3 regions of the Aeromonas sp. ASNIH7 genome follow, and region 2 is predicted to be linked to each of the others. Evidence: predicted binding sites of a transcription regulator. Region 2 holds the regulator's gene; each other region holds the start of a gene.
The links. Region 2 encodes LexA, which represses DNA repair genes until DNA is damaged. Its sites were predicted from a motif close to ANCTGTNTNNNNANACAGNT; they were not measured.
Positions count from the first base shown of each region.

Region 1: the regulator LexA is predicted to act here: its motif matches at 1,701-1,720, upstream of C2U47_RS22030 (DUF4250 domain-containing protein).
Region 3: the regulator LexA is predicted to act here: its motif matches at 3,088-3,107, upstream of dinB (DNA polymerase IV).

Region 1 is NZ_CP026226.1:4,702,675-4,709,768, reverse strand. It holds gene C2U47_RS22040 (fumarate hydratase) at 1-890, shown strand, start outside; gene C2U47_RS22035 (cell division inhibitor) at 1,197-1,676, opposite strand; gene C2U47_RS22030 (DUF4250 domain-containing protein) at 1,911-2,108, shown strand; gene C2U47_RS22025 (glycogen/starch/alpha-glucan phosphorylase) at 2,499-4,973, shown strand; gene C2U47_RS22020 (cytochrome b/b6 domain-containing protein) at 5,038-5,604, opposite strand; gene C2U47_RS22015 (IS4-like element ISAeme15 family transposase) at 5,861-7,094, shown strand, end outside.
Region 2 is NZ_CP026226.1:1,913,649-1,920,742, reverse strand. It holds gene C2U47_RS09085 (IS4-like element ISAeme15 family transposase) at 1-1,227, opposite strand, end outside; gene plsB (glycerol-3-phosphate 1-O-acyltransferase PlsB) at 1,345-3,768, opposite strand; gene lexA (transcriptional repressor LexA) at 3,973-4,599, shown strand; gene C2U47_RS09070 (hypothetical protein) at 5,031-5,240, shown strand; gene C2U47_RS09065 (SCO family protein) at 5,431-6,057, shown strand; gene dinF (MATE family efflux transporter DinF) at 6,072-7,094, shown strand, end outside.
Region 3 is NZ_CP026226.1:877,790-884,883, reverse strand. It holds gene nqrE (NADH:ubiquinone reductase (Na(+)-transporting) subunit E) at 1-169, shown strand, start outside; gene nqrF (NADH:ubiquinone reductase (Na(+)-transporting) subunit F) at 187-1,410, shown strand; gene C2U47_RS03940 (FAD:protein FMN transferase) at 1,414-2,451, shown strand; gene nqrM ((Na+)-NQR maturation NqrM) at 2,463-2,687, shown strand; gene C2U47_RS03930 (hypothetical protein) at 2,769-2,981, opposite strand; gene dinB (DNA polymerase IV) at 3,200-4,252, shown strand; gene C2U47_RS03920 (methyl-accepting chemotaxis protein) at 4,320-6,455, shown strand; gene C2U47_RS03915 (transcriptional regulator GcvA) at 6,742-7,094, shown strand, end outside.

The DNA.
Region 1 (7,094 bases), 2.0 Mb from region 2:
TCGATATCCAGGAGCTGATTGCCCGTGGTCCCGAGACCACCGAAGAGAAGCTGAGGGTCGAGCTCTATGACAAGGTCAACAAGCTCGGGATCGGTGCCCAGGGGCTGGGCGGCCTGACCACGGTGCTGGATGTGAAGGTGAAATCCGCACCGACCCACGCCGCCTCCAAGCCCGTGGTGATGATCCCCAACTGCGCCGCCACTCGTCACGTGCATTTCGAACTCGATGGTTCCGGCCCGGCGGAGCTGACACCCCCCAGGCTGGAAGACTGGCCGGAGATCACCCGTGAGTCCGGTGGCAATGTGCGCCGGGTCAACGTGGATGGCATCACCAAGGCAGAGCTTGCCAGCTGGAAGAGCGGTGATACCGTGCTGCTCTCCGGCAAGATCCTGACCGGCCGCGACGCCGCCCACAAGCGCATCGCCGACATGCTGAAAAAAGGTGAAGGACTGCCGGAAGGGGTCGATTTCACCAACCGCTTCATCTATTACGTGGGCCCGGTCGATGCGGTGCGTGACGAGGTGGTCGGCCCGGCTGGCCCCACCACGTCCACCCGGATGGACAAATTCACCGACATGATGCTGGGAGAAACCGGCCTCATCGGCATGATCGGCAAGTCCGAGCGCGGCCCCAAGACGGTCGAGAGCATCAAGCAGCACCAGGCTGTCTACCTGATGGCGGTGGGCGGCGCCGCCTATCTGGTGGCGAAAGCCATCAAGAAGGCGCGCGTGGTGGCCTTTGCCGATCTGGGGATGGAGGCCATCTACGAGTTCGAGGTGGAAGACATGCCGGTCACCGTGGCGGTCGACTCCCAGGGCAACAACATCCACGAGACCGGCCCGGCCTACTGGTCCGCCAAGATTGCCGAGCTGGAGACCAAGCTGGCTTGATCAATCGGACTTCGATGCAAACGGAGAGCGATTAGCCCCCGTACAGCAGCATGTTGAAAGGCGACCCTCGGGTCGCCTTTTTTACGGGCCCCATTTGACGGTCTGGGCCTGAGCAAATTTACTGCTGCTGTGCTGCTGTGCTGCTGTGCTGCTGTGCTGCTGTGCTGCTGTGCTGCTGTGCTGCTGTGCTGCTGTGCTGCTGTGCTGCTGTGCTGCTTTGTCTTTGTCGTCATGGCATCCCGGGTCGGAAGCCTGGATAACCCGGTGGGCAATGCCGGCGCATTGGCTGTTACGCCGAAGGGGCGATCAGTGGTTCAGGTAGATATCCTGGCCGCCGTAGCTCAGTGCCCCACCCAGAGGGGTTGAGGGCTCGAAGAAGCGGGTCAGGACACCGGCACGTTGGCCCAGGGTGCTCAATGTGCTCCGGTCCAGAGCGACCTGTTCGGGCAGCCAGGTTAGCACGGCGGCACAGTGACCATTCATCAGGCTCTGCTCCAGCAGGCGCTGCCAATTCTTGATCTTGGGGGCGTGCACGACAAGCACCCTGGCAGGATTGATCCCTCTGGCCTGCAATTGCGCGGCGGCGGGCAGACCTGGCGGGGCGACGAGAAGGATCCAGCCACTGTCAGACTGACTCAGTTGCCCCAGGGCATCGAGCAGCGGCGCTTCCTGATGGAGAGGGCCGCGCCGCTGCTCTTGTCCCATCTTGCTCTGATGGCGAGTGGGCCAGGTGGTGATCAGACCGGCAGAGGAGGAAGGGGGGCAAAGACTCAGGGGCTGGCTCATATGTCGTTCCTGTATGAATAACCATGCTGTATGCGTATACAGTAGTTCTGTTCGCAAGGAGTGACAAGTCATTTGTGGCTAAAAGTGTGAGCCGATTAACAGGGGATGATTTTAACTCCATGATTAAAAAGAATATTTATATCTTCCTTATACAGGGTGTTTTTTAACCTGTAGACAAACTTCGGGTCGGCGCTCATGGTTATACAGTCCTGTATGGGGAGAGGAGGGAGCGAGATGGACGTCAGTACCTTGCAACGACTGGATGCGAACATTCTGCTCGGGATCATCAACGAGAAGCTGCGGCTGGAGTGTGATGGTCTGGAAGAGCTGCTGGCTTACTACGACATGACAGAAGATCAGCTGGCTACCCGTCTGCAACAGATCGGGTATCACTACGACCCTATGAGCAATCAGTTCAAGGCACATGGTTAATTGAAATCAAAGGATGCTCCGATTGGGGCATCCTTTTTATTACCTGACGAGGAGGTGTGAATTGAAAGCGCTTTCAATTTCTCCCTAGTTGGCGATTATTTTCACGTATTTTCAGTCACAGGCAATCATTGAAAACCTATTCATGAAACTATCTTTTTTGTTTTCATGTATCACCATGATTTAAAACGAAATTTATATTTTATTCAGACTGGCTTAAGGAAAGGGTTTTCATGGTGAAACTGTCATTTTTATGCGTTAAAGTGTGACTCACGTTAACTTTTAAACCCTTGGCTTTAGCTAGTATGCCCCCGCCGGAGCATATTCTGAGATAACAGCGCCGGTCCCCCCGATGGGATGACATTTTTTATTTGTAACGAAGGAAAATGGTTTATGGCTACCAAGAAGAAGACAGACCAGGATCTCCAACTGGATAAAGATCAGCTCAAGGCGAGTATCGTGCGTCACCTGCGTTCTACCTTGGGTACAAGCGAACAGAAAGCCTCTCCGGATGCCTGGTGGAAAGCGACCGCTGCCGCCGTCAATGAACAGGTGTACGAGCGCCTGACCCGTACTCAGCAGACTCACTTCAAGAAAGATACTCGTGCGATTCACTATCTCTCTGCTGAATTTTTGATGGGGCGTTTGACCTCTAACAACCTGCACAACCTCTCCCTCTACAAAGTCTGTGAAGAGGCGCTGGGTGAACTCGGTCTGGAACTGACCGATCTGTGTGAACAAGAGCCTGACATGGCCCTTGGCAACGGCGGCCTGGGTCGTCTGGCTGCCTGCTTCATCGATTCCCTGGCCACTCTGAACTACCCGGCGGTGGGCTATGGCATCCACTACGAGCACGGCCTGTTCCGTCAGGAAATTCAGGATGGCCGTCAGATCGAGCGTCCGGACTCCTGGCGCGAATATGGCAACCCCTGGGAGATCTGCCGCCCGGAATCGGTGCAGGAGATCCCGCTCTACGGCTACGTGGAGACCGTCTTTGGTGACAAGGGTGGCCTGAAGAAGGTGTGGCACGCCGGTCGCAAGATCAAAGGGGTGCCCTGGGACATTCCGGTGGTCGGCTTCGGTGGTCACACCGTCAACATCCTGCGTCTGTGGGAATCCCGCGCCTCCGAGTTCTTCGACTGGGACGTGTTCAACGCCGGTGGTTATATCGACTCCCAGGCCGAGAAGGCCCAGGCCGAGACCATCTCCAAGGTGCTCTACCCGAACGATGAGACCGACGCCGGCAAGGAGCTGCGCCTGATCCAGCAGTACTTCTTCTGCGCCTGCTCCATCAAGGACATCATGCGTCGCTACAAGCGGGTGCATGGCAGTGACTTCAGCAACTTTGCCGCGCAAATCGCCATCCAGCTCAACGATACCCACCCCACCGTGGCCATCCCCGAGCTGATGCGCGTGCTGGTGGACGAAGAGGGGCTGAACTGGGATACCGCCTGGGGCATCTGCTATCAGGTCTTCTCCTACACCAACCACACCCTGCTGCCGGAAGCGCTGGAGAAGTGGTCCGTCAGCCTATTCGAGAAGGTACTGCCGCGCCATCTCGAGATCATTTACGAAATCAACGCCCGTTTCCTGAACGAGCTGGTGGAGCCCAAGTGGCCGGGCAACGATGCCATCAAGGCCAAGCTCTCCATCATCGAAGAGGGTGACGTGCGCAAGGTGCGCATGGGCAACCTGTGCGTCATCGGTTCCTCCAAGGTGAACGGCGTGGCCGAGATCCACTCCAAGCTGGTGAAGGAAGATCTCTTCCCCGAGTATGCCGAGCTGTGGCCCGAGAAGATGTGCAACGTCACCAACGGCGTGACTCCCCGTCGCTGGCTGCTGGCCTGCAACCCGGAACTGGCCGAACTCTACAACGAGGTGGTGGGCAAGGAGTGGCCGCTGCAACTGGACAAGCTGCGTAGCGTGGTGAAGTTTGCCGACGACAAGGCGTTCCAGCAGCAGTTCATGACCATCAAGCGCCACAACAAGGAAAAGCTGGTCAAGGTCATCAAGGCGGAAACCGGTATCGACGTGAGCGCGGAGGCGATCTTCGACGTCCAGATCAAGCGTCTGCACGAGTACAAGCGTCAACAGCTGAACCTCATCCACATCATGGCGCTCTACCGTCGCCTGCTGGCGAACCCGGACTATGACATGCATCCGCGGGTGTTCATCTTCGGCTCCAAGGCGGCGCCCGGCTACAAGCTGGCCAAGGACATCATCTACGCCATCAACAAGCTGGCGGAGCGGGTCAACAACGACGCCCGTATCCAGGGCAAGCTGAAAGTGGTGTTCATGCCGAACTACCGCGTGAGCCTCGCCGAGAAGCTGATCCCGGCGGCGGATGTCTCTGAGCAGATCTCCACCGCAGGTTACGAAGCCTCCGGTACCGGCAACATGAAGATGGCGCTGAACGGTGCCATCACCATCGGGACGCTGGATGGGGCCAACATCGAGATCGCCGAAGAGGCGGGGGCCGAGAACTGCGCCATCTTCGGTCTGAACGTGGACGAGGTGAAGTCCCTGAAGTCGCGCGGCTACAACCCGTATGACTTCTACTACGCCAACTCCGAACTGAAAGCCGTGCTGGACTGGTTTGATACCGACTACTTCACGCCGGGTCGCCCGGGGGAGCTCTCCTCCATCAAGCGTTCCCTGCTGGAAGGGGGAGACCCTTACCTGACTCTGGCGGATTTCGAGTCCTACTCCGAGGCGCACAAGCTGATCGACGCCTGGTACCGGGATCCGGCCCTGTGGGCGAAGAAAGCCATCATCAACTCGGCCACCATGGGCAAGTTCAACTCCGACCGCTCCATCCAGGATTACGTAGACCGGATCTGGAAACTGACGAGCTGCAGCGTCGGCTGATGTCTGCTCCTGTGAAAAACCCCGCGATGCGGGGTTTTTTTTCATCTGTCGGGCTGAGGGAGGCTCAGGGCCTGTCGACCACCCGGGTGTCCGCCGGCACCCGTTTCTTGCCGGTGATCATCGCCCTGACGAGATCACCCCGTACCAGACGATCCAGGGCGATGACGGCCAGTACATGGACGAAGATGGCCACCTGCAGCCCCTTGGCAAAGAACTCGTGGATCTCTTCCATGCGATGGGTGCCGGAGAGCGGCCCGTATTCGGTCATGATCCCGCTGGCGGCGGTGCCGACAAGGCAGGTCAACAGCAGCAGTATCATCAAGGACCCCAAAGGATTGTGGCCGGCGTAGTAGGGGTGGCGCCCCTTGATCGTCTCCTTGAGATAGGTGATGACGCCGGTCGGTGTCGGCAGCCACTGGGCGAAGCGGGCATGATAGGAGCCGATGAATCCCCATACGATGCGCAGTGCCAGCAGTCCGGCCAGCGTATATCCCGCATAGCGGTGGTTGCGCGCCCCCTCTTCAATGATGAAGAGATTCAGCACGCACAACAGCACAGTGGCCCAGTGAAATACCCTGACCACCGGATCCCATACCTTGATTTCACGGTTGTTCTGCATCGTCTTACCCATGAGGTGATCCCCTTGTCGTGATGTCCATGATCATCGCCATCGTCAGCCATGGCTGCGTGATGGCCGTTGTCAGCATCATGGAGGCGATTTCTTAAGTGCAAGTTAATGTCGCCGTGATGTCGCGGGTAGGGAGTGCGGTGGTTTCGGGGCGAGAAAAAGCCCCGGCGATGCGGCAATGCTGATCAGTTAAGGATCCATTGACCGATCCTTCTGCTGTAGGACAATCCGGAACCAATCACTGGTTCCGGATTTTTTTATGTCTATTGCAAACGATCTGAACGATGTTGTTGAGGCATCTGGCGACATGCTGGCTCGGCTGGCCATTTTTGCCGACCATATTCCCGACGAATGGATTACTGCCGCTGCCGCCTTGTCTGAAAAGGCCACTATCCGCCGACGCCGCTTACCTTCTGATATGGTCTTGTGGCTCGTCGTGGGGATGGCCTTTTTCCGCAATGAGCCCATCTCCGAGGTCGCTCGGCGCCTCAACATCTGTGCAGAAGGGTTGGCCAATGATGCCTTGCTCGCGGACAGTGCCCTGTCTCAGGCCCGTCAGCGACTCGGCAAACAGCCGCTCGAGTGGCTGTTCAAACAGTGCGCCGATGTGTGGGGGCGGGAACGTTATCCTGAAGACCATTGGCACGGTTTACAGGTCTTTGCCATCGATGGGGCCCTGTTCCGAACCCAGGATATGCCTGAACTCAGAGCACATTTCGGCTCGGGTAACACCTCAACCAACCGGCAGACACCCTACCCGATGCTGCGGTTGGTCACGCTCATGAATGTCCGCTCGCATGTCATTGCCAACGCGGCCATCAGCCCGTACCGCAAAGGGGAAATCCCCCTGGCCAGCGAGTTCATTCACTCATTGCCGGACAAGTCAGTGACCCTGCTGGATAAAGGCTTCTTCGGTGCCGACCTGTTGCTGCGTATTCAGGCCGAAGACACCGACCGTCACTGGCTCATCCCGGAACGCAAGGGGCTGGTATACACGGAACTTGAGCGCTATGGCGACGGTGACCGTCTGTTGCAAATGACGGTCTCGCCTCAGGCTCGCAAGAAAAACCCGGCGTTGCCGACACACTGGCAAGTTCGCGCAGTGACCTATGAGGTGGCAGGCAAGGAGAAAACGGTCTTTACCTCCCTGCCCGTGGCGCGATTCAGTGCAGCTCAGGTGGCGACCCTGTACCACGAGCGCTGGGAAATCGAGCTGGGATACCGGGATATCAAAAGCGCGATGCAGCACAACGCCATCACGCTGAGAAGCAAGAAAGTGGACTTGGTCTATCAGGAGCTGTGGGGATTGCTGCTTGGATACAATCTGGTCAGGCGGGAGGCCAGCCAGGCCGCCGTAGCCCATCAGCGAGCGCCCAATGAGGTGAGCTTTAAGTTTGCCTGTCAGTTCATCGCGAACCAGATGGCAGTGATGGCGGGCGCGTTATCGCCAGCCCATACGCCACGGAGGTTGGCGGAGTTGCGGGGCTGCATAG
Region 2 (7,094 bases):
GCCCCGCAACTCCGCCAACCTCCGTGGCGTATGGGCTGGCGATAACGCGCCCGCCATCACTGCCATCTGGTTCGCGATGAACTGACAGGCAAACTTAAAGCTCACCTCATTGGGCGCTCGCTGATGGGCTATGGCGGCCTGGCTGGCCTCCCGCCTGACCAGATTGTATCCAAGCAGCAATCCCCACAGCTCCTGATAGACCAAGTCCACTTTCTTGCTTCTCAGCGTGATGGCGTTGTGCTGCATCGCGCTTTTGATATCCCGGTATCCCAGCTCGATTTCCCAGCGCTCGTGGTACAGGGTCGCCACCTGAGCTGCACTGAATCGCGCCACGGGCAGGGAGGTAAAGACCGTTTTCTCCTTGCCTGCCACCTCATAGGTCACTGCGCGAACTTGCCAGTGTGTCGGCAACGCCGGGTTTTTCTTGCGAGCCTGAGGCGAGACCGTCATTTGCAACAGACGGTCACCGTCGCCATAGCGCTCAAGTTCCGTGTATACCAGCCCCTTGCGTTCCGGGATGAGCCAGTGACGGTCGGTGTCTTCGGCCTGAATACGCAGCAACAGGTCGGCACCGAAGAAGCCTTTATCCAGCAGGGTCACTGACTTGTCCGGCAATGAGTGAATGAACTCGCTGGCCAGGGGGATTTCCCCTTTGCGGTACGGGCTGATGGCCGCGTTGGCAATGACATGCGAGCGGACATTCATGAGCGTGACCAACCGCAGCATCGGGTAGGGTGTCTGCCGGTTGGTTGAGGTGTTACCCGAGCCGAAATGTGCTCTGAGTTCAGGCATATCCTGGGTTCGGAACAGGGCCCCATCGATGGCAAAGACCTGTAAACCGTGCCAATGGTCTTCAGGATAACGTTCCCGCCCCCACACATCGGCGCACTGTTTGAACAGCCACTCGAGCGGCTGTTTGCCGAGTCGCTGACGGGCCTGAGACAGGGCACTGTCCGCGAGCAAGGCATCATTGGCCAACCCTTCTGCACAGATGTTGAGGCGCCGAGCGACCTCGGAGATGGGCTCATTGCGGAAAAAGGCCATCCCCACGACGAGCCACAAGACCATATCAGAAGGTAAGCGGCGTCGGCGGATAGTGGCCTTTTCAGACAAGGCGGCAGCGGCAGTAATCCATTCGTCGGGAATATGGTCGGCAAAAATGGCCAGCCGAGCCAGCATGTCGCCAGATGCCTCAACAACATCGTTCAGATCGTTTGCAATAGACATAAAAAATCCGGAACCAGTGATTGGTTCCGGATTGTCCTACAGCAGAAGGATCGGTCAATGGATCCTTAACTGATCAGCATTGCGCATGATGCGGCCTTTTTGTTGGGTGTCGACGCCTCAGAGCCGGTTGCCCGCCTGGATGGTGCGGCGGATCTTGTTGCTGAGCAGCGGCACTATGTTGTCGGCCAATGCCTGGAAGCGGCCGAGATCCGGTTTGCAGCCCGGATCCAGATAGCCTTCGCTGCGCAGGGTGTGGATCAGGGTGCTGAACAGCTTCTGGTCGAAGAACTCGGGGGCGTTGATGCCGTGCAGGGTGCCGAGGCGTTCCGCCATCATCAGACCGTCCGCTTCCAGCTGCTCCGCCTCGATGTGGGGCTGGGCCAGCATGCGGGTCAGCACGATGGCGTAGCGTTGCAGCGTCTCCTGGATGCTTTCGGCCAAGAGCAGCAGGCGCATCTGGTTGCCGGGGTTGACCCAGTAGCCGCCGTCGCGTGCCTCGACCAGTTGCTGGCGTAACAGCTCGGCCAGCAGGGCATCGATCAGTTCAGGCAGCTCGTCCTCTTCATAGCGCAGGAAGAGTTCGGTCTTGAGCAGGGGGTAGATGTCGACACAGCGGGCGACGATCTCGCTGCGGGAGATCCCCTCGCACCGCTCGATCAGGGCCGCCACCAGGGAGGGCATGGCGAACAGGTGCAGTATGTTGTTGCGGTAGTAGGTGAGCAGGATCGCCTGATAGCGGTCCAGGCTGATGATCTGGCCCAGCTTGTCCTCGCTCACCTCGAACTTGTTGAGCTCCATCGCCTGCTCCAGCAGGGTCCTGGCGTCCTCGTCCGGCATGGTGCTGTGCGGGCTGTAGGGCACCTGCTTGAGCAGGTCCAGATAGGTGTTGAGCTGGGCCTGGAGTTCGTCCCGGGTCAGGGCGTGGCGCTCGGCGGCCAGCAGGGCCAGGGCACTCAGGGTCAGGCCGTTGACGGCGGCGGCATCGTTGATGCGGGTCATCAGCAGCTCGGCCAGCTGGTTGACGGTGGGGGACATCCACTCGGGACGTTCCTCCCGGCCGATGCTCTCCTTCCAGGTGGGTACATGTTCGCCGAGGTAGCTGTTGAGGGTCAGCGGTTCGCCGAAATTGACGAAGCCACGGCCATAGTTGCGCAGCTTGCGCAGGATGCCGAGCACCTGCAGGAAGCTCTCCTTCTCCTTGCGGCTCCCCTTGAGTTCGTTGTGGTAGGTGTTCACCTCCATCACGTGCTCGTAGCCGAGGTAGACGGGGACCAGGGTCACCGGCCTGTCCAGCCCGCGCATCATGGCCTGCAGGGTCATGGCCAGCATGCCGGTCTTGGGGGGCAGCAGGCGACCGGTACGCGAACGCCCGCCCTCGGTGAAGAACTCCACCGAGTAGCCCTTGGCAAACAGCAGGTTGAGGTACTCCCGGAATACCGTGCTGTAGAGCGGATTGCCCTTGAAGGTGCGGCGGATAAAGAAGGCTCCGCCGTGGCGGAAGATGGGGCCTGCTGGCCAGAAGTTGAGGTTGATGCCCGCCGCGATGTGGGGCGGCACCATGCCCTGGTGGTAGATGACGTAGGAGAGCAGCAGGTAATCCATGTGGCTGCGATGGCAGGGGACGTAGACGATCTCGTGCCCTTCCTGGGCCAGCTGACGCACCTGCTCTGCTCCGTTGACCGAGAGGCCGCGATAGAGCTTGTTCCACAGCCAGCCGAGGAAACTCTCCCCGAGGCGGATCAACCGATAGGAGAAATTGGAGGCGATCTCGTCCATGTAGCCGTGGGCACGCTTTTGCGCCTTCTCCAGGCTGATCCCTTCCCGTCTGGCCTCCTCCTCGATGGCCTGCTGGATCACGCTCGAATCCAGCAGTTGCTTGAACAGCAGGTTGCGGTTCGGCAGCTTGGGCCCGGTGGCTGCCAGCTGCTGGCGGCTGAAGTGGGTACGGGCCACCCGCGCCAGCTTGTGGGCGATGGCCTCGTCGGTGCCGTGCTTGTCCGCCATGTAGCGCAGGGAGAGGGGCGGGGAGAAGCGCACCAGGTTCTCGCGCCCTTTCAGGATCACGATCAGCGCCTTCTTCAGGCGGTTTGGCGCCAGGCTGCTGATGATGTTCCAGCCGGAGGCCTCCTCGCCTTCCCGGCCCGGGGCGCGGCCCCAGAACAGGGTGACGGGTACTACCTGGATGTCCAGCGCCGGATCCTGCTTGTGCAGGTCCAGCAGCTGGTGGAACTCCTGCAGGAAGGGGAGTGGCTTGTTGCGCGTGCCGAACAGGGGAGGCGGACGATCCAGACAGACGTAGCGTGGCAGCAGTTGACCGTTCAGCTCCAGCGGCGTGAAGGGGCCGGGCAGGCCGAGATCCTCGCAGCACTGTTGCAGGGTCATCAGGTCGGTGATCGAGCTGGTCTTCAGGGCATAGACGATGGGTCTGGCCGGATCCAGCTTGAGCTCGGTGATGGGGTTTTCCGGCAGGCTCTTGTGATTGACCAAGCCGCTGACCGGCCATTGCAGGATGGCTCTGGAAATCTTCTGTCCAAGGGACATGTGCGTCTGCTCTCCAAAAAAATGCGGCGTGAGCATAGCAAATCACCGACTGCTTGTCGCCGAGAGGTACGATGAGTCGGCACTTCAGGGCGGGGGGAGGGACAAATGTGCGTCGGGTCGCGACAAATGCCAGTTGCGCCTTGCCTTGGCCCCAGCACTGTATATACTGCCAGTGTGCTGTATAAAAAGACAGGTGCCCATGCTATGAAACCCCTTACCCCTCGCCAGGCTGAAGTACTCGAGCTCATCAAGGCGAACATGAACGAGACCGGCATGCCGCCGACTCGCGCCGAGATTGCCCAGAAGCTTGGCTTCAAGTCGGCCAACGCGGCCGAAGAACATCTGAAGGCCCTGGCCAAAAAAGGGGTCATCGAGATCATGCCGGGCACGTCCCGTGGCATTCGTCTGCTGCTCGAAGAAGAGGACGTACAGCCTGAAGAAAACGGCCTGCCGCTGATCGGCAAGGTGGCGGCCGGTGAACCCATCCTGGCCCAGGAACACATCGAGAGCCACTACCAGGTGGATCCCGCGCTGTTCCACCCGCGGGCAGATTTCCTGCTGCGGGTGCAGGGCATGAGCATGAAGAACATCGGCATCATGGACGGGGACCTGCTGGCGGTACACAAGACCCAGGAGGTACGTAACGGCCAGGTCGTGGTAGCACGTCTGGACGAGGACGTCACCGTCAAGCGCTTCCAGCGCAAGGGCAGCCAGGTGTGGCTGCTGCCGGAAAATGAAGAACTCTCCCCCATTGAGGTGGATCTCGCCAGTCAGCACCTCACCATAGAGGGCCTGGCGGTCGGCGTGATCCGCAACGCCGACTGGATGTAAGTATCCGATGCGATGAAGAGGCCTCCTGCGGGAGGCCTCTTCATTTTCATCTGCCGATGGCATCTCCCTCCCCACCTTTTCGCTTCTCCTTCCTGTGCGCACAGTCTCGCCGCACGACATGCATTTCGGATATATCCTTTGATAAGGCCCCTGTCATGGTCGGTGATCAGGGAAGGGGGAGTCGCACCGGGCAGTACGCCATGGCAGGGATGCATGATCGCCGAGTCGGTGCGCAGAAGGGAGAGTCGCCTCAGACTGGGGACTCGTACAGTCAGTACGCTGCCGTGGTTGGTTCGTCGTTGGGGACAAAGAGACCCGTCAGCGTGACCTGTTGAGCAAGGAGGACAGGTATGGCTTCAAGCTCGCCGTGGGATCCGGTGCCGGCCGCAGCGCCCGCATCTTCCATCACCCGATTCATCAAGGGCAGTCGGATGACATGGTTCTATGCGCTCTGGGTCTATCACAAGGGAGATGGTTGGACCATCTGGCTTGGGTGCCCCAAAGACAAGATTGTCCGCCTGGTTCGTCTGTTTCGCCGTCATCACGACATCGGATTGCCGGATGAGCCCTGGACTGCCCCCGTCATCCCGCTGCGCGTCCCCCTGAGACGTGCCCAGCCGCAGCACAGGCTGCGGCCCTGATCCCTCTTCCTGTACAGACAAGAGCCCCGCCAGAGCGGGGCTCTTGTTTTGGCGCCGATGCGGCTGATCCATGGCACAGACGCTTTCCCGCCGGGATGCAAGACTAGCCAGCGGCGGGGGTGGGCGGGTTACAATGACCCCTACCGGTTTTGCCCCCTGGGCTTCTAACATAAGCAAGGCTTTGTTTTATATGGTTAAACCACGTTTTTACCTGCTGCTGTTGCTGTTCATCGGCGCCATTGCTGCGACTTATTACTGGAGTCAGCCCGCGGTGCCGGAACAGGCCGATTACTACCCGGCGGGGCGAGACATCAACCCGTTTACCCTCACGGATGCGGATGCACAGCCCTTTACCCCTGCCAACCTGACGGGACACTGGAGCTTTCTGTTCATCGGCTACACCTACTGCCCGGATGTCTGTCCGACCACGCTGGCGGATCTGCGCAGCGTCTATCCGGCGTTGAAGAAGATAGCCCCCACTAGCCAGGTGGTATTCATCTCGGCGGATCCCCAGCGGGATGACAGCGCCCGCCTGAAGAGCTATACCGCCTTCTTCGAGCCCGAGTTCAAGGCGGCGACCGCACCTCACAGTGCCCTCTTTCCTCTGGTCCGCAATCTGGGGCTGGTCTATTCCATCGTGGAAGGGGATCGCAAGGACTACCTGATCGACCACTCCGCCTCCATCGTGCTGATCAACCCCGAGGGGAAGCTGGTGGCCACCTTCCGACCCAAAGTGGCACCGGGTGAGGTGCCCCACGTGGACATGCAGGCCATGGTGGCCGACTTCGCGCGCATCGTGCGGCTGGCTGGCGAGTGATCCCGGCGCGCACCATGCTGATTCCCGCCTGGCTGAAGGATCCTCGCCGCCACAGAGCCGTCTTCGCCCTGGCCCTGCCCATGGTGTTCTCCAACGTCACCACACCCTTGCTGGGGTTGGTGGACACCTGGGTGATCGGTCATCTTGGCCAGGCCTGGTTTCTCGGCGGCGTGTCGGTCGGTGCTACCTTCATCAATCTGCTGTTCTGGCTGCTTGGCTTCCTGCGCATGTCCACCACAGGGCTGACTGCCCAGGCTCAGGGTGCAGCCCATGCCGAAGGGCAGCTCGACACCCTGGCGCGGGCCCTGGGCTTGGCGATCGGACTGGGCATGGCGCTGTTGCTCCTGTTGCTGCCGTTCCTGCCTGCCATCATCGCCCTCGGTGGCGGCTCTTCCGAGGTACAGACCTATGCCGGTCAGTATGTATCGGTGCGGATCTGGAGCGCCCCGGCGGCCTTGTGCAATCTGGTCATCATGGGGTGGTTGCTGGGCATGCAGGATGCACGCAGTCCCATGCTGCTGCTGATCCTGGGCAATCTCGTCAACATGGTGCTGGACGCCTGGTTCGTGCTGGGATTGGGCTGGCAGGTGAAAGGGGTGGCCGCAGCATCCCTGCTGGCGGATTACAGCACGCTCGGGGTGGGGTTCTGGCTGGTGAGCCGGCATCTGCGCCGACTTGATCCCGGGGTGTGGCACAACGCCTGGCAGCGCTGGCGCCAGTGGCCGGCCCTGCTGCGGCTGCTCGCCCTGAACCGGGATATTTTCATCCGCTCCCTGTGCCTGCAACTCTGCTTCGTGTTCATGACTCTCCAGGGGGCCAGGCTGGGGGATGTGGCGGTGGCCGCCAATGCGGTGCTGCTCAATTTCCTGATGCTGATTTCCTACGGGCTGGATGGATTTGCCTATGCGGTGGAAGCCATGGTAGGGCGCGCCATCGGGCGGCGCGATCGGCCGCTGCTGCGAGAGGCCATCGTCCTCAATCTGGGCTGGGCGCTGCTGATCGCCCTGGCATTCACCCTCTCGTTTGCCCTGGGGGGC
Region 3 (7,094 bases), 1.0 Mb from region 2:
CGTGGGTTCGGGTGCAGGCTGGATGCTGGCTATCGTCGCGATGGCAGGGATCCGCGAGAAGATGAAATATTCCGATGTTCCCGAAGGCCTGCGTGGCCTTGGCATCACCTTCATCACCGCGGGTCTGATGGCGCTGGGCTTCATGTCCTTCTCTGGTATTTCCCTGTAATCGGAAAGGAAATATAGATGGAAATTATTCTGGGTGTGGTCATGTTCACCGTGATCCTGCTGGCCTTGGTGGCAGTCATTCTGTTCGCCAAGTCCAAGCTGGTGACCGCCGGTGACGTGACAATCAGCATCAACGGCGACCCGGCCAAGGCTGTGACCAGCCCGGCGGGTGGCAAGCTGCTTGGCGTGCTCGCCGGCAGCGGTATCTTCGTCTCCTCCGCCTGTGGCGGCGGCGGCTCCTGTGGTCAGTGCAAGGTGCGTGTGAAATCCGGCGGCGGCGACATCCTGCCGACCGAGCTGGATCACATCAGCAAGGGCGAAGCCCGTCATGGGGAGCGTCTGGCCTGCCAGGTCACCGTGCGTTCCGACATGGACATCGAGCTGCCGGAAGAGATCTTCGGCGTGAAGAAGTGGGACTGTACCGTCATCTCCAATGACAACAAGGCCACCTTCATCAAGGAGCTCAAGCTGCAGATCCCGGATGGCGAGAGCGTGCCGTTCCGCGCCGGTGGTTATATCCAGATCGAAGCGCCTGCCCACCACGTGCAGTACAAGAACTTCGATATTCCCGAGGAGTATCGTGGCGACTGGGATCGCTTCAAGATCTTCGAGCTGGAGTCCAAGGTCAACGAGCCGATCATCCGTGCCTACTCCATGGCGAACTATCCGGAAGAGTTCGGCATCATCATGCTGAACGTGCGGATCGCGACTCCGCCGCCCAGCAACTGGACTGCCCCTCCCGGCCAGATGTCTTCCTACATCTTCAGCCTGAAGGCCGGTGACAAGGTGACCATCTCCGGTCCGTTCGGCGAGTTCTTCGCCAAGGACACCGACGCCGAAATGGTGTTCGTTGGTGGTGGTGCGGGTATGGCGCCGATGCGCTCCCACATCTTCGACCAGCTGCGCCGTCTGAAGACCAAGCGCAAGATGAGCTTCTGGTACGGTGCCCGTTCCAAGCGCGAGATGTTCTATGTCGAAGACTTCGACATGCTGCAGGCCGAGAACGACAACTTCCAGTGGCACGTCGCCCTGTCCGATCCGCAACCGGAAGACAACTGGGATGGCTACACCGGCTTCATCCACAACGTGTTGTTCGAGAACTACCTCAAGAACCACGAGGCGCCTGAGGATTGCGAGTTCTACATGTGCGGGCCTCCCGTGATGAACGCCGCCGTCATCAACATGCTGAAAAACCTCGGTGTTGAAGACGAGAACATCCTGCTGGATGACTTCGGTGGTTAATCCATGCACAGCGTTGTAAAGACCTGGCTAGCCTTCGGGCTAGCCTTTTTCTTGACTGGGTGCGGTCAGGAAACGGTCCAATCGAAGCCGGAGATCCACATCACCGGCAGCACCATGGGTACCTACTACTCCATCAAGGTGGCAGATAGCGCTGTTCAGGATGCCGCCAGGCTGCAAGCCGAGGTCGACGTCTTGCTGGAGCGGGTCAACGATCAGATGTCGACCTATCGCCCGGATTCCGAGCTGTCACGCTTCAACCAGCACAAGAGCAATACCCCTGTGGTGGTTTCCCGCGATACCGCGCGGGTGGTGACCGAGGCCATTCACATTGGCCGCGAGAGCCGCGGGGCGCTGGACGTCACCGTCGGTCCTCTGGTCAATCTGTGGGGCTTTGGGCCGGATGCCAGACCGACCAAGGTGCCGTCCGACGAGCTGATCGCCCAGACCCGGCAGAAGACGGGCCTTGGCAATCTGCATGTGATAACCTCTGCCGATGCCGATACCCTGCAAAAGGACATCCCGGACCTCTACGTGGATCTCTCCGCCATTGCCAAGGGGTTTGGCGTAGACAAGGTGGCCGAGTACCTGGAGTCCCAGGGGGCGCGCAACTATCTGGTGGAGATAGGCGGCGAGCTGCGCATCAACGGTGTCAACGGCAAGGGGCATCCCTGGCGTGTCGCCATCGAGAAGCCGACCGTCAATGCCGGTTCAGTACAGGAGGTGATCCTGCCCGGTGACAACGGGGTGGCCACCTCGGGCGAGTACCGCAACTATTACGAGCTGGACGGCAAGCGCTTCTCCCACACCATGGATCCGCTGACGGGCAAGCCCATCCAGCACCGCCTGGTGTCGGTGACCGTCATCCACCCCTCCTGCATGACTGCAGACGGGTTGGCGACCGTGTTTATGGTCATGGGGCCGGAGAAGAGCCTGGCCTATGCCAAGGAACGGGGGCTGGCCATCTTCACCATCACCAAGACGGATGACGGGTTCGAAGAGGCTTATTCGGATGCCTTCAAACCATATCTGGTCAAGAAGTAAGGGGTAACTACATGCAGATCTTTCTGATCACCTTCGGGGTGTTTCTGATGGTCGTGGTGGCCATGGCCATCGGCTACATTTTCCAGCGCAAGTCCATCTCCGGCTCCTGTGGCGGCCTGGGTTCCATCGGGATCGAGAAGGAGTGCGACTGCCCCGAGCCTTGCGACAACCGCAAGAAGAAGATGGCCAAGGAAGAGGCTCGTCGCAAGATGCTGGTGGACAACCGCATCATCTAACGACGGATATCGCTCTGAAGGCAGCCTTGCAACGAAACGAGCCGACCCCTGGGTCGGCTCGTTATTTTATGTGGCATGGGGTCAGTAGTCATATTGGCTGCATGCCTTTGCCTTGAACTCTTTCTTTCGCTTTGCCAGCTCTTCCCTGGTGCCCAGTTCATCTCCCTGCCTGATGGCGGTTTCCAGTATCTCGATGCGCTTGTACAGCCAGCTGCATTCGGCTGTCGGGTGATCCTTGGCCATGGTCGCTAGCGGCAACAGCAGCAGGCAGAGCCCCGCCCGGATGATGCTCATGCTTCTCCTCCTTGAGTCTCGTGTGGATGTGGCCTTGAGAGTCTATGCCGCCGCGCCCGCGCGCAGACTGGCAGAAATGACAGGCTTGGGGTAGCATGGAACGTTCAACTGGTTATCCATACAGTATTTTTGTCGTTCGACACGCCTCCTCGCCGGATGCCCAGGGTCTATCCCTATGATCTGTTCGGGAGGCTGTCGACACAGCAACAGACACGGCCATGCGCAAGATCATTCACATCGACATGGACTGCTTCTTCGCCGCAGTGGAGATGCGGGACAACCCGGCCCTCAGGGAGGTGCCGCTCGCCATCGGTGGCGCCGCCGACCGACGCGGGGTCATCTCCACCTGCAACTACGTGGCGCGCCGCTTCGGGGTGCGCTCCGCCATGCCGAGCGCCCTGGCCAGAAAGCTCTGTCCGCCATTGGTGCTGATCCCCGGGCGGATGGCCGTCTACAAAGAAACTTCGCGCCAGTTGCGCGCCATCTTCCTGCGCTACACCGAGCAGGTGGAGCCGCTCTCCCTCGATGAAGCCTATCTCGACGTGACCCTGAGTCCCCGCTGCGGTGGCAGCGCCACCCTGATGGCGGCGGAGATCCGTGCCGCCATCAGCGCCGAGCTTGGGTTGACTGCCTCGGCCGGTGTGGCGCCGAACAAGTTTCTGGCCAAGCTCGCCTCCGAGCAGCGCAAGCCTGACGGCCTGTTCGTCATCCGCCCCCAGGAGGTGGACGAGTTCGTGCGCCAGCTCCCCCTTGGCAAGTTGCCCGGCATCGGCCGCAAGACGGCAGAGCGGCTGGAGTCCCTCGGGCTGTATTCGTGCGAAGATGCCCGCCAGCTCGGCAACGAGGAGCTGATCGCCCGTTTCGGCAAGCTCGGGGAGATGCTGGCCGGCCGCATCTGGGGGCATGACGATCAGCCGGTGCAGGCCAGGCGGGTGCGCAAGAGCATCGGAGTAGAGACGACGCTCGCCAGCGACGTGCTGGACGAGGACACCTGCTGGCAGGTGCTCAGCCGGCTCATTCCCGAGCTGGAGCAGCGTTTTGCCAAGGCCTGCCCTGCGGAGATGCTGATGGGGCAGGGGATCAAGCTGAAGTTTGCCGATTTTCACCAGACCACCGTCTACCGCAAGGGGAGTTATCAGGCGGCCCGTTTCCACGATCTGCTGCACGAGGGACTGCAACGGGCTCAAGGAAAGCCCATTCGCCTGCTCGGTCTGGTCGTTGGTTTGCCCGGAGCGGGTGAAATCAATCAATTAAGCCTGGATCTCTGCTGATTTAGTTAAGTTTTTGTATCCAAAACCGATACAGTGTTCACATCTGTAGACGTTAGGAAATAGTGGCATGAGTTCTCTTTCTGTTCAGGGACGGATCACCCTGATCGCCGGTTGCTGTCTGCTGGCCAGTGCCGTCGCGCTGGTGGCTTCTTCTCTTTTCAACGCGGCCCGCATGCAGGAGCAGGTGCTCACCTCCACCACCCTGGAGGGGCAGCACGCGGCAGAAAACTGGATGCAGGCCATGGGGGCGACCCAGGCAGCCCGGGTGACCAGCTACCTCGATGAGGCTTACTTCAGGGCGACCCTGCTTGCCGAGGGCATCTTGTTCCAGCGCAAGAACGCGGCCGACAACTTCGTTCACTCCGAGGCGCTGCGCAATGCCGTCAACCAGCAGTTGCAGGATGCTGCGGAGTCGTCAGCGAACCTGCTCGGTGTCTATGCGGTATTCGAACCCAACCAGCTCGACGGGGAGGATGACAACTATCAGGGGTCGACGGCGCTTGGAGCCAACGACAAGGGGCGTTTTTCCAGCTATTGGGCCAGGGTCGACGGCAAGGTCAGCCTGGAGGTGATGGACGAGGCGATGCTGGCCAACGACAAGCCCTCCGGACACGGCGGCCTTGAGAACGACTGGTACAGTTGCAGCATCCGCAGCAAGGCGCTCTGTCTGCTCGAACCCTATGTGGACGAGGTGGGAACCCAGCAGGTGTTGATGACCTCGGTGACCGTGCCGCTGCTGGACCAGGGCTCCCTGCTTGGCATGGTGGGGGTCGACATCTCCCTGGGGACCCTGCAGAGCCTGGTGGAAGAGATGGGCCGGACCCTCTACAAGGGGCAGGGCAAGGTGCTTCTGCTCAGCAGTGAAGGGCGGGTGGCCGGCGTGGAAGGGTTCCCGGTCGCCCTTGGCAACCGCCTGGCGCAATCGCCGTTGGCGCAGGATCTCGACGGCTGGCTCGCCAAGGGGGACGTGGCCACCCGTTGGAGCCCGGACGGCGCCCTGTTGCAGACCTTCGTGCCGGTCAGCATGCGCCGTACGGATCGCAAGTGGGGCATCTATATCGAGCTGCCCCGTGCCGTGGTGCTCGCCTCGGCCCTGCAACTGCAAGGGGAGCTTGAGGATCAGGCCCAGCGCAGCGTGGCCACCCAGCTCACCATAGGTGGCGGGATTTCGGCGCTCGCCCTGCTCTGCATCTGGCTGATGGCCCAGCGCATCGTGGCGCCCATCCGCGCCGTGGTGGCACGCCTCAAGGACATCGCCAGCGGGGAGGGGGATCTCACCCAGCGCATCGATCTGCGCAGGGATGACGAGATAGGCGAGCTGGCCAAGTGGTTCAACAAGTTTCTGGACAAGCTGCAATCCACCATCAGCCAGGTGATCGACACCGTTGCGGGCACTCGGGCCAGTGCGGCCCTGGCGGCGCAAGGGGCAGCCCGTACCAGCGCCGGCATGCAGTCCCAGTATCAGGAGGTGGATCTGGTGGCGACCGCGTTTGAAGAGTTGAGCGCTACCGCCCTGCAGGTCGCTGGCAATGCCAATGCGGCGGTGGCGGCGGCCGATGAGGCCGACACGGCGGCCCAGGAGGGCAAGTCCGTGGTGGCGCAGACCCAGGAGGCCATGTCCAGACTGATGACGGTGATAAGCGATGCCAAACCAGTGGTGGAGCACCTCTCCGCCAACAGCGACAACATCAACGACATCCTGGTGGTGATCCAGGGGATCGCCGAGCAGACCAACCTGCTGGCCCTGAACGCGGCCATCGAGGCGGCCCGAGCCGGTGAGCAGGGGCGCGGTTTTGCGGTGGTCGCCGACGAGGTGCGCAACCTGGCGGGCCGAACCCAGAACGCCATCGTCGAGATCCAGAACCTCATCGGCCAGTTGCAGTCGGGGACGGAGGCGGTGGTGAAAGCGATCCTGACCGGCCATCACCAGGCGGATCTGACCCTCACCAAGGTGGAGCAGTCGGTCAGCGTGCTGGAGCAGATCATCCAGGCGGTCGGCACCATCCACCAGATGAATGAGCAGATCGCGAGGGCCGCGCAGGAGCAGAGCGGCGTGGCGGACGAGATCAATCGCAACGTCAGCAACATTCGCGATGTGAGCCATACCATTCGGGCGGAAGCGGCGACCTCCGCTGACAACGGGCGCGAGCTGTCGCAACTGGCGGACAAGCAGCAGCAACTGGTGGGCCAGTTCCGGGTGTAGGGGAGGATAAGAAAAAAGGCGCCATCCAACCGGAGGCGCCAAACACATTCAGATGACAGACTGGGTTAAATCGACCTGATTTAGCCCTTCTTCCCGCAGAGGAAGAAACACAACACCACAATCACTGTCGACTCACTCACAAAAACCACATGTAAACCAACATGGAAGAGAAGGTGTGAGCCATATGACAACGAATTGCGTGGCGAATTATGTTTATTCACTGGTCGACCCGCAACCGACAATTTATAATGCGCCCCATTAGAAAAATTCATCGTCGGCCGATTCCATGTCTCGTCGTTTACCTCCGCTCAATGCACTGAAAGCGTTTGAAGCCGCGGCTCGTCACTTGAGCTTTACCCGCGCAGCAGAAGAGCTGTTCGTGACCCAGGCAGCCATCAGCCACCAGATCAAGGCGCTGGAGGAGTATCTCGGCATCAAGCTGTTTCGCCGCAAGAATCGCTCCCTGCTACTGACCGAGGAGGGGCAGAGCTACTTCCTCGATATCAAGGACATCTTTGCCTCCATCTCCGAGGCGACTGACAAGCTGCTGGCCCGCAGCGCCAAGGGGGCGCTCACCGTCTCCCTGCAGCCGAGCTTCGCCATCCAGTGGCTGGTGCCCCGCCTGGTCAAGTTCAGCGA